2 regions of the Ruegeria sp. BC7 genome follow, and region 1 is predicted to be linked to the other one. Evidence: riboswitches for the same ligand, from Rfam matches in the RefSeq annotation. Region 1 holds a riboswitch; the other holds the start of a gene.
What was found. A riboswitch is a leader RNA that binds a small molecule or an ion and turns the genes downstream of it on or off. The one in region 1 is predicted to bind cobalamin.
Positions count from the first base shown of each region.

Region 2: another riboswitch for cobalamin. It lies ahead of ACR0KS_RS15640 (thioredoxin domain-containing protein); the one in region 1 lies ahead of ACR0KS_RS06695 (DUF1636 domain-containing protein).

Region 1 is NZ_JBQFUL010000002.1:341,761-345,926, forward strand. Features, by position in the region: gene cobN (cobaltochelatase subunit CobN) at 1-329, opposite strand, end outside; gene cobW (cobalamin biosynthesis protein CobW) at 344-1,399, opposite strand; gene ACR0KS_RS06695 (DUF1636 domain-containing protein) at 1,396-1,776, opposite strand; cobalamin riboswitch at 1,871-2,077, opposite strand; gene ACR0KS_RS06700 (LysR substrate-binding domain-containing protein) at 2,150-3,034, opposite strand; gene ACR0KS_RS06705 (NAD(P)-dependent oxidoreductase) at 3,135-4,091, shown strand; gene ACR0KS_RS06710 (hypothetical protein) at 4,123-4,166, opposite strand, start outside.
Region 2 is NZ_JBQFUL010000006.1:161,464-165,629, reverse strand. Features, by position in the region: gene ACR0KS_RS15655 (bifunctional 2',3'-cyclic-nucleotide 2'-phosphodiesterase/3'-nucleotidase) at 1-98, shown strand, start outside; RNA gene ffs (signal recognition particle sRNA small type) at 138-236, shown strand; gene ACR0KS_RS15645 (alpha/beta fold hydrolase) at 263-1,120, opposite strand; cobalamin riboswitch at 1,257-1,479, shown strand; gene ACR0KS_RS15640 (thioredoxin domain-containing protein) at 1,562-1,969, shown strand; gene ACR0KS_RS15635 (phosphatase domain-containing protein) at 1,972-2,469, opposite strand; gene ACR0KS_RS15630 (DNA polymerase III subunit gamma/tau) at 2,640-4,166, shown strand, end outside.

The sequences.
Region 1 (4,166 bases):
TTGGCCTGCGCCAGCGCCAGAACCTGTTGCAACCCGTAGGCCCAATAAGGCACCCCGCCGATCAGACGGATCAGGATGCCCTTTGCACCCTCAAGCGTCTGCTCGACATAGGTATCCACCGAGAGGGGATGTTTCAGCGCCGTCAGATTGGCCAGCCGCAGGGTCGGCATCCGACCTTCCGGCCCGCCACCGCGATGCCAGCCCGCCGCGAAAGCGCCAAGGTCGCTGTCCGAGAAGGACAGCACCACCAAATCCGCTGGGCTCTGGCCCAGATCGGTCGGGGTCTCGGTTTCCTCTAACCCGTGGCTTTCGCGGAAGACGACGTGCATGGTTTACCCTGTGCTTACTCGGCGGCCTCGGTGATACCCACGAGGATATCGCGGATTTCAGCCTCTTTGATATCGTCATGCTCGGCGATCACCACCAGGCGCGAGCGGCGATCCTCGCCGGGTTCCCACGGGCGGTCATACTGATGACGCACACGCGCACCCACGGCCTGAACCAGCAGGCGCATCGGTTTGCCCTGAACGGCGGCATAGCCTTTGACGCGCAGGATGTTCAGTTCCTTGGCCAGTCGTTCGATCTTGGCAACCAGATCAAGCGGGTCGATTTGCTCGGGCAGTTCGACGATGATGCTTTCAAAATCGTCATGCTCGTGATCGTGGTGGCCGTCATGATGGCTGGGGCGGGCGTCCATGTCATCCTCGGCGGCGGCCTCAAGGCCCAACACGACGCGGACGTCTACCACGCCTTCGGCGACCTCAACCACGGGCAGAGGGCGCGGGGCTTCGGCTGCGATGATCTCTTTGGCTTTGGCGACGCCCTCGGGACCGGCCAGATCGGGCTTGGTCAGCAGGATGATATCGGCGCAGGAAATCTGATCCTCGAACACCTCAGACAGAGGCGTTTCGTGGTCGATGGAATCGTCGGCCTTGCGCTGGGCATCCACCGCCTCGACATTGGGGGCAAAGCGACCGGCGGCGACGGCCTCGGCATCGGCCAGAGCGATTACGCCATCGACAGTGATTTTGGACCGGATATCGGGCCAGTCGAACGCCTTCAGCAGCGGCTTCGGCAGCGCCAAACCGGATGTTTCGATCAGGATGTGATCTGGACGCGGCTCAAGCGCCATCAGCGCCTCGATCGTGGGGATGAAATCATCGGCCACGGTGCAGCAAATGCAGCCGTTCGCCAGTTCCATGATGTTTTCCGCCGGACAATCAGGAATAGCGCAGGACTTCAGGATGTCTCCATCCACACCCACATCGCCGAATTCGTTGACCACGATGGCCAGACGCTTGCCCTGTGGGTTCTGCATCAGATGACGCACCAACGTGGTCTTGCCCGAGCCCAGAAAGCCGGTGATCACGGTGACAGGAAGTTTCTCAAGATTGCTCATTTCAGGGCTCCAATCGGGGGAATGCGGGCTGCGCAGTTTTTGCGGAAATGTTCGGGGCGCTCGCGCCATTTGACCAGGCCGTCTTCGGTCGCAAGGTACTTGGTCGCGCCTTCGACGATGGTTTCGACATGGTCGCTTTCATTGAGGTGCTCATACACGAACGTCCAGCGATCCGGCCCGCCGCGCAAAACGATCGAGCATCCCTGATCGCAATTCGACAGGCACTCCACCGCTTTCAGGGTCACGCCCTCTGGCAGTTCGGCTTGCTCAAGAGCTTTGTGCAGCAAAGCGCCAGGCCGCTGCGCGTCATCCTCGACAGGCAGACCCCGGCGGCAGGTGGTGCAGACCAGCAGTTCGACCGGAGCGGTCTCGGTCATGTCTCTCATCCCCCCAAATCCTCTTTGTGGGGGACGGGGTCTCATGCGGGCCACGTATTGCGACATGGGCCCGACACCGGAACACCCCGTCCGGTTACATCTTCGGGTGCTGGCAGGTCTCCCGGCTTGCGGATGTCAGAGGCGGGCCTCTGTCGGATGTCCCGCCTTCCCGGCCTTTCGGCCAGTGGCTTTGGGCACCCTCTCCGGTCACGGTCGCGGGGGCGGCTGTGTTTTACGGAAGATCCGCTGACACATTCCCTTTTCATCCTCTATCGAGGACACCAACGGATCGGACATGCGGCACGGGCGGGGGGCTTGTCAAGCGTGGCGGACGGTATGAAATCCTCAAGGTTGGAAAAGCGACCAGCCAATGTCAGTCAGCGGCATGTTCTGCCACCCTTTCACGCAGCCAGGCACGAAACAGCCCGACCGCCGCCGAGGGATGAGGTTCTTCTGGCCCGCAGATCAGGTAGTGCGATTGCGCAAAGGGAATCGCGGGTCCGGCCAGTTCAATGGGCGCGCCCTGGGCAATGGCGTTTCTGGCAAAACGCTCCAATATCGTCGCAAAACCCGCTCCGGCCATCACCAGTTGCAGCGCAGCGACAGAGGTGTCGGCAGAATAAAGCGGCGGCATGCTGGAATGCGCCAGCCCGGTCGCTTCAAAATAACGTGCCCAGTTGTCCTCGTATCCAAGGATGTGGATCAGGGGGCCGGATTGCAGGTCTTTCAGCTTTGACAGCGCCCCGCCTGCGCGCTTTACGGGAACCAGCCTTTCCTCGGTCAGCTTTTCCGATGTCACACCCGGCCAGTCCCCGTATCCCAACCTGATTTCGACATCCACGTCATCCGGGGCGAGGTTGTCATTCCAGATATGTGATACAAGGCGGACTGGAGTATCTGGATGCCGGGCGCAGAAATCTGGCAACTCGGCGGCGATCCAATATGTCGCCGTTGAGATCGCAGCCCTTACCGTCAATGTCTGACGCGATGTTGGACCGAACAGGCTGTTGGTGGACAGCGAGATATCGGCTAGCGCACGTCTGACCGTCAGAGAATAGGACTGGCCCAGCTCGGTCAGGTCCAGCCGCCGCGCTTTTCTGGTGAACAGTTGCTGGCCCAGCTCAGCTTCCAGAGACCGGATATGCAGCGATACGGCGGTCTGGGTCAGCCCAAGTTCACGCGCCGTTGTCGTGAAATTCAAGTGCCGCGCCGCGGATTCAAAGCTGCGCAGCCATACGAGGTTGGGAACACGATCCATTTATCACCAAAAAATTCATGTCATAAAGCCGATTATTATTCGTTTCAGTTCGTGTTTCGCAACAAGGATAGTCGGGGTGAATCTATCGGGAGGAATCGCTATGAAAGTGGGCTTTATCGGATTGGGCAATGTCGGCGCGAAGCTAACAGGCTCGCTTTTGCGAAACGGCGTTGATCTGGTCGTCCATGACCTAAGCTCGGAATTGGTTTCCGAATTTGTCGCCAAAGGCGCGCAGGCCGCCGAAAACCCGGCGCAAATGATGCGCGATTGCGATGCCGTGATCACGTGTCTGCCGTCTCCTGCCGCTTCGGACGCTGTGATGCAAGACATGTTGCCCGAGGTAAGGCCGGGAAAGATATGGATGGAGATGTCCACGACAGACGAAGCCGAGGTAAAGCGTTTGGGCGCACTGGTCATGGACCGCGGAGGGGCTGCCGTTGATTGCCCGGTCTCAGGTGGGTGTCATCGCGCGGCAACGGGCAATATCTCGATCTTCGCGGGATGTGACCGACAGACTTTCGAGCGCATATTGCCGTTCCTGACAACAATGGGCAGGCGTATTCTACATACCGGGGATCTGGGATCCGCTTCCGTGTTGAAAGTCCTGACAAACTACCTTGCAACGGCGAATCTGATTACCTGCGCCGAAGCGTTGGTGACGGCCAAGGCTGCGGGGATGGATCTGAATACGACATACGAAGCCATCAAGATCTCCTCGGGGACTTCATTCGTTCACGAGACCGAAAGCCAGGTCATCCTGAACGGTTCAAGGGATATTTCGTTCACCATGGATCTTGTGAAAAAGGACATTGGCCTGTTTCAAGAGGTCGCAGACCGCGCGGGTGTCCCGCTGGAAATGAACCCGCTGATGATGCGCATTTTTGACGATGGAATAGCGCGTTACGGCGACCGAGAGCTCTCTCCTAACATTATTCGCCGTCTTGAGGACGCGACAGGTCTGGACATCACTGCCCCAGGGTTTCCCGTTGAAATGGAAGACGATGAGCCGGAAGAACCCGGCTATGAGGTAGTCCCGACGGGCCGTGGGGCCGAATGACGCAATTCGGCGCGGCGCGGGAATTTCGTGGTCATATTTGGGGGATGGAGGCGAGTACCGGAATCGAACCGGTGT
Region 2 (4,166 bases), on a different contig from region 1:
CCAAAGCCCTGCAACACTTGGCCGAACTGGACGAATTCGACCCAAACCCAATCGGGCAGGACGACAGTGGGTTTACGCAAATTCGATTGACACTCTGACGGGTTGTCATTTGCGCGACAGATGCCTATATCCACCCCTGAGAGGTTGGCGCGGGCGAGCGCCTCGCCAACCTGGTCAGGTCCGGAAGGAAGCAGCCACAACGAGCCCCGCTTGGGTCGATGTCCAACCTCTCACTTCTCCAAACCGAAGATGTGTTGCCGCGTCAGGCGATCAGACGGGGCCAAATGGCAGCGCTTCGGCGTGCAAAGATTCCGATATGCCCAATCTGTTTCAGTCCAAAATCTTGCGCTGACAACAGATTCCGACGTGCACTTGGACCATAAAGGTTGGCCAGACGCCACACGGCCTTTGGCGGCGCCAGTTGGTCGTCTTCAAGCGCAAACAATTCCACGGGCTTTCCGTGCTTGGACCAGTCCGCAGCCGGTAGGCTTTTTCCGATTTCGGGCAGATAATTCTGGGGCGCAGTGCACCAATCGCGCCACTGCCAATACACGCCTGACGGCAGATCAGCACCAAACCCGGTGGCCTTGCCCGGCAAGTAGCCCAAAGATTTTACAACCAGAGGCACGTGGCCGTACCAGAACATCGAAGCCAAGGCGCGGTAGGGCCACGGGTGATCTGACAAAGTCGCCAGACCCGAACAGATACAGATCATACGGTCGATCTGTTCACAATCGGGCGAAACCGGGCCGAGCATGCCACCAAGGGAATGACCGATGCTCCACTGTTGCGCGTTAGGGAACCGTCTACGCATTTCGGCGCGCGCCGCAGGCATGTCATTCAAGGCCCAACCCGCCATTGTCGCCTGCGCGTCCTGCCTCCGCCCTGTCAGGGAATGGCCGAAATCGCTGTAGTCGTAGGTCAGACAGGCGATACCCTGTTCGGCCGCCAGCCAATGGGCGAAGTGCTGGTAATAATCTCGCGGAACACCCGTCGCGCCGTGCACGACAACGGCAATCTCTGGCTTTGTCATCGGCAAATACAATCGCGCCGACAATTTTGCCTGGCCAGAGGGAATCAAGAAATCCTCGGTCAGCACCGACTGCAAGTTATCCAACATGGGCCCTCTCGAAGCTACTGAACTGTTCGGTTCACTCTCCTATCGGGCCATATGCACCCACAGAGTCAAGAGCGCGCAAGAGTGACCATGCGTCCGTTTGAATTCTACTGCACGCTTGACTCGGAAGGATTTCACCCGCTAGCGATGACGTGATGGTTCTCGTTCCCGATCTCTGGGGGCGGGATGAAAAGGGAACACGGTGCGGTCCCAACCGGAGAAACCGGAACGGACCAAGGCCGCGACTGCCCCCGCAACTGTAAGCGGTGAGCAATGCCGAGACACCACTGGCCAAATGGCTGGGAAGGTCGGCAACGCGAAGACCCGCAAGTCAGGAGACCTGCCATCGAACCAAAACCGAAACTCGGGCGGGGTGTCCGGGCAGGTCTTCAGTTCGCTGAACCTTCCTGACCAATGCCCCGGCCAACGCGCGGAGGGCGCAGTATGATCTGGAAGACTAAAACTCACGAATTTTCGGCAACGGTTTGCCAGAAGACCGGCAGACCCTGCGCGGCGCTGGCTCAGATGGCGCGCGCATTGGCGGATGCGATGGCGACCGCGCAGCCTGCGACCAACCGTGAATTCGAGGTGGAGGGCAGCGGCGAGCTGGCTCATTGCGCCGACGGGTGCACGGCCCGTTTTCGCGCGGATCACGCTCAGATCAGGGTGTTTTGCGGCATCGGCTCTGACACGCCCGCCGCAATCTTAAATGAATTCGCCGACCTGATGTTCGGCCAAGACACAACCTTCATGCCGGCCGGAGTTGTTTCTGAATTGCCGTGCGCAATGCTCCAAGTGACGACATTTGCGGCGCAACCGGCGTCCGACGCGCAGCATCAGCTTGGGGCGTGACGTCAAGCGCCACGCGGAACCGGTGCCGTGGACCAAGCAAGCTGCGCGGCGGTTTCCACGGCGCATGGCCTTGCGGCCCGCAATCTGCGCAGAGCCTGCTCGGGGGGTTCGCCGCTTTCCACCATGAGGCGCAATACCGTCATTCCGGAACGCCCGCACCCGCCCCGACAGTGCACCAGAACCTTGCCGCCACCTGAAAGTATCCGCAGCGCCGCAGCGCTGACTTCCGACCATTCTGTTTGCGACCCTGACGACGGAGCACCAAAATCTTCGATCGGCAGGTGAACCCATTTGACCGAATTGCACTGCAAATCGCGTCCCAGCCCGCTCGCTCTGGCATCTGCCATTTCGATGTCCGTCGTCATTGAGATCACCAGGTCTGGCCGCCATTCAAGGAGCGTTCCCAGATCCCCAGCGTAGTCCCCATGCCGACCCGGTATCGGAGCCAAGGCCACCAAGCCGGAACCAATCGGTACGGGATAGATTTCAAACTTGTCCAAAATAACCACGCAGCCTGCATAGAAAGCCCGCGAACGGGGCAAACATACTTACCGAAAGCTGTACCTCCTGCGATCTGTCATGCCAAATCGAAATTCATCGCACCCTGCTGTGGACGTAGGCGGCGGGGGTCACTACGCTGCAAAGCTGATACGAATCCGACAGAGCAGACATGACCGAATCTCCAAGCCCCGCCTATCAGGTGCTCGCGCGTAAATACCGTCCTGAAACTTTTGCCGACCTCGTGGGCCAGGACGCGATGGTGCGCACGCTGAAAAACGCATTCGAGGCCGATCGGATCGCGCAGGCATTCATCATGACCGGCATTCGCGGCACCGGCAAAACCACGACGGCGCGGATCATTGCCAAGGGCATGAACTGCATCGGATCAGACGGCGAAGGCAAAGCCACGATCGAACCCTGCGGCCAGTGCGAACACTGCGTGGCCATCATGGAAGGCCGCCATGTCGACGTGATGGAGATGGACGCCGCAAGCCGCACCGGTGTGAACGACATTCGCGAGATCATCGAAAGTGTCCGCTATCGCGCCGCCAGTGCGCGCTACAAGATATACATCATCGACGAAGTTCACATGTTGTCGAACAGTGCGTTCAACGCTCTGCTCAAGACCCTTGAAGAACCGCCCGAGCACGTGAAGTTCATCTTCGCCACCACCGAGATTCGCAAGGTTCCGGTGACGGTCCTGTCCCGGTGCCAGCGCTTCGACCTGCGCCGGATCGAACCCGAGGACATGATCGGCCTGCTGAAAAAGATCGCAACTGCCGAGAACGCTCAGATCGCCGAAGACGCTCTGGCGCTGATCACCCGCGCGGCGGAAGGATCGGCCCGGGATGCGACCTCGTTGCTGGATCAGGCTATTTCGCACGGTGCCGGGGAAACCAGTGCCGATCAGGTGCGGGCCATGCTGGGGTTGGCCGATCGCGGGCGAGTGTTGGACCTGATGGACATGATCCTGCGCGGCGATACCGCCGGAGCTTTGACAGAGCTGGGCGGCCAATATGCCGAAGGCGCCGACCCGCTGGCCGTGCTGCGCGATCTGGCCGAGATCACGCATTGGGTCTCGGTGGTCAAGATAACGCCGGACGCTGCCGAAGACCCGACGGTCTCGCCTGACGAACGCGCGCGGGGCGTTCAGATGGCCGAAGCCCTTCCGATGCGCATCCTGACCCGAATGTGGCAAATGCTGTTGAAAGCGCTCGAAGAGGTTTCGGCCGCGCCAAATGCGATGATGTCGGCGGAAATGGCCATCATCCGGCTGGCCCATGTCGCCGACCTGCCCACCCCGGAAGATCTGATCAGACGTCTTCAGGACGCACCACCCCCTGCCCCGAACGGCGGACCCGGCGGCGGAATGCCTGCGCCGTCGCACGGCACCGTTCAGGCTCATGCGCCTGCAGCACAGTCTTACGCGGCGCCAGCAGGTGGAGGTGCGGGCGCACCCAGCGCAGCTTTGGCGCGGGACACTCAGACCGCCCTGGCCCGGTATCCGACCTTTGAACATGTGGTTGAACTGATTCGCACAAACCGAGACGTGAAACTCCTGGTCGAAGTTGAAAACGGCGTGCGTCTGGTTTCGTACCAGCCGGGACGGATTGAGTTTACTCCGGCCGACAATGCGCCGACAGATTTGGCGCAAAGGCTGGGATCGGCGTTGCAACGCTGGACCGGAAATCGCTGG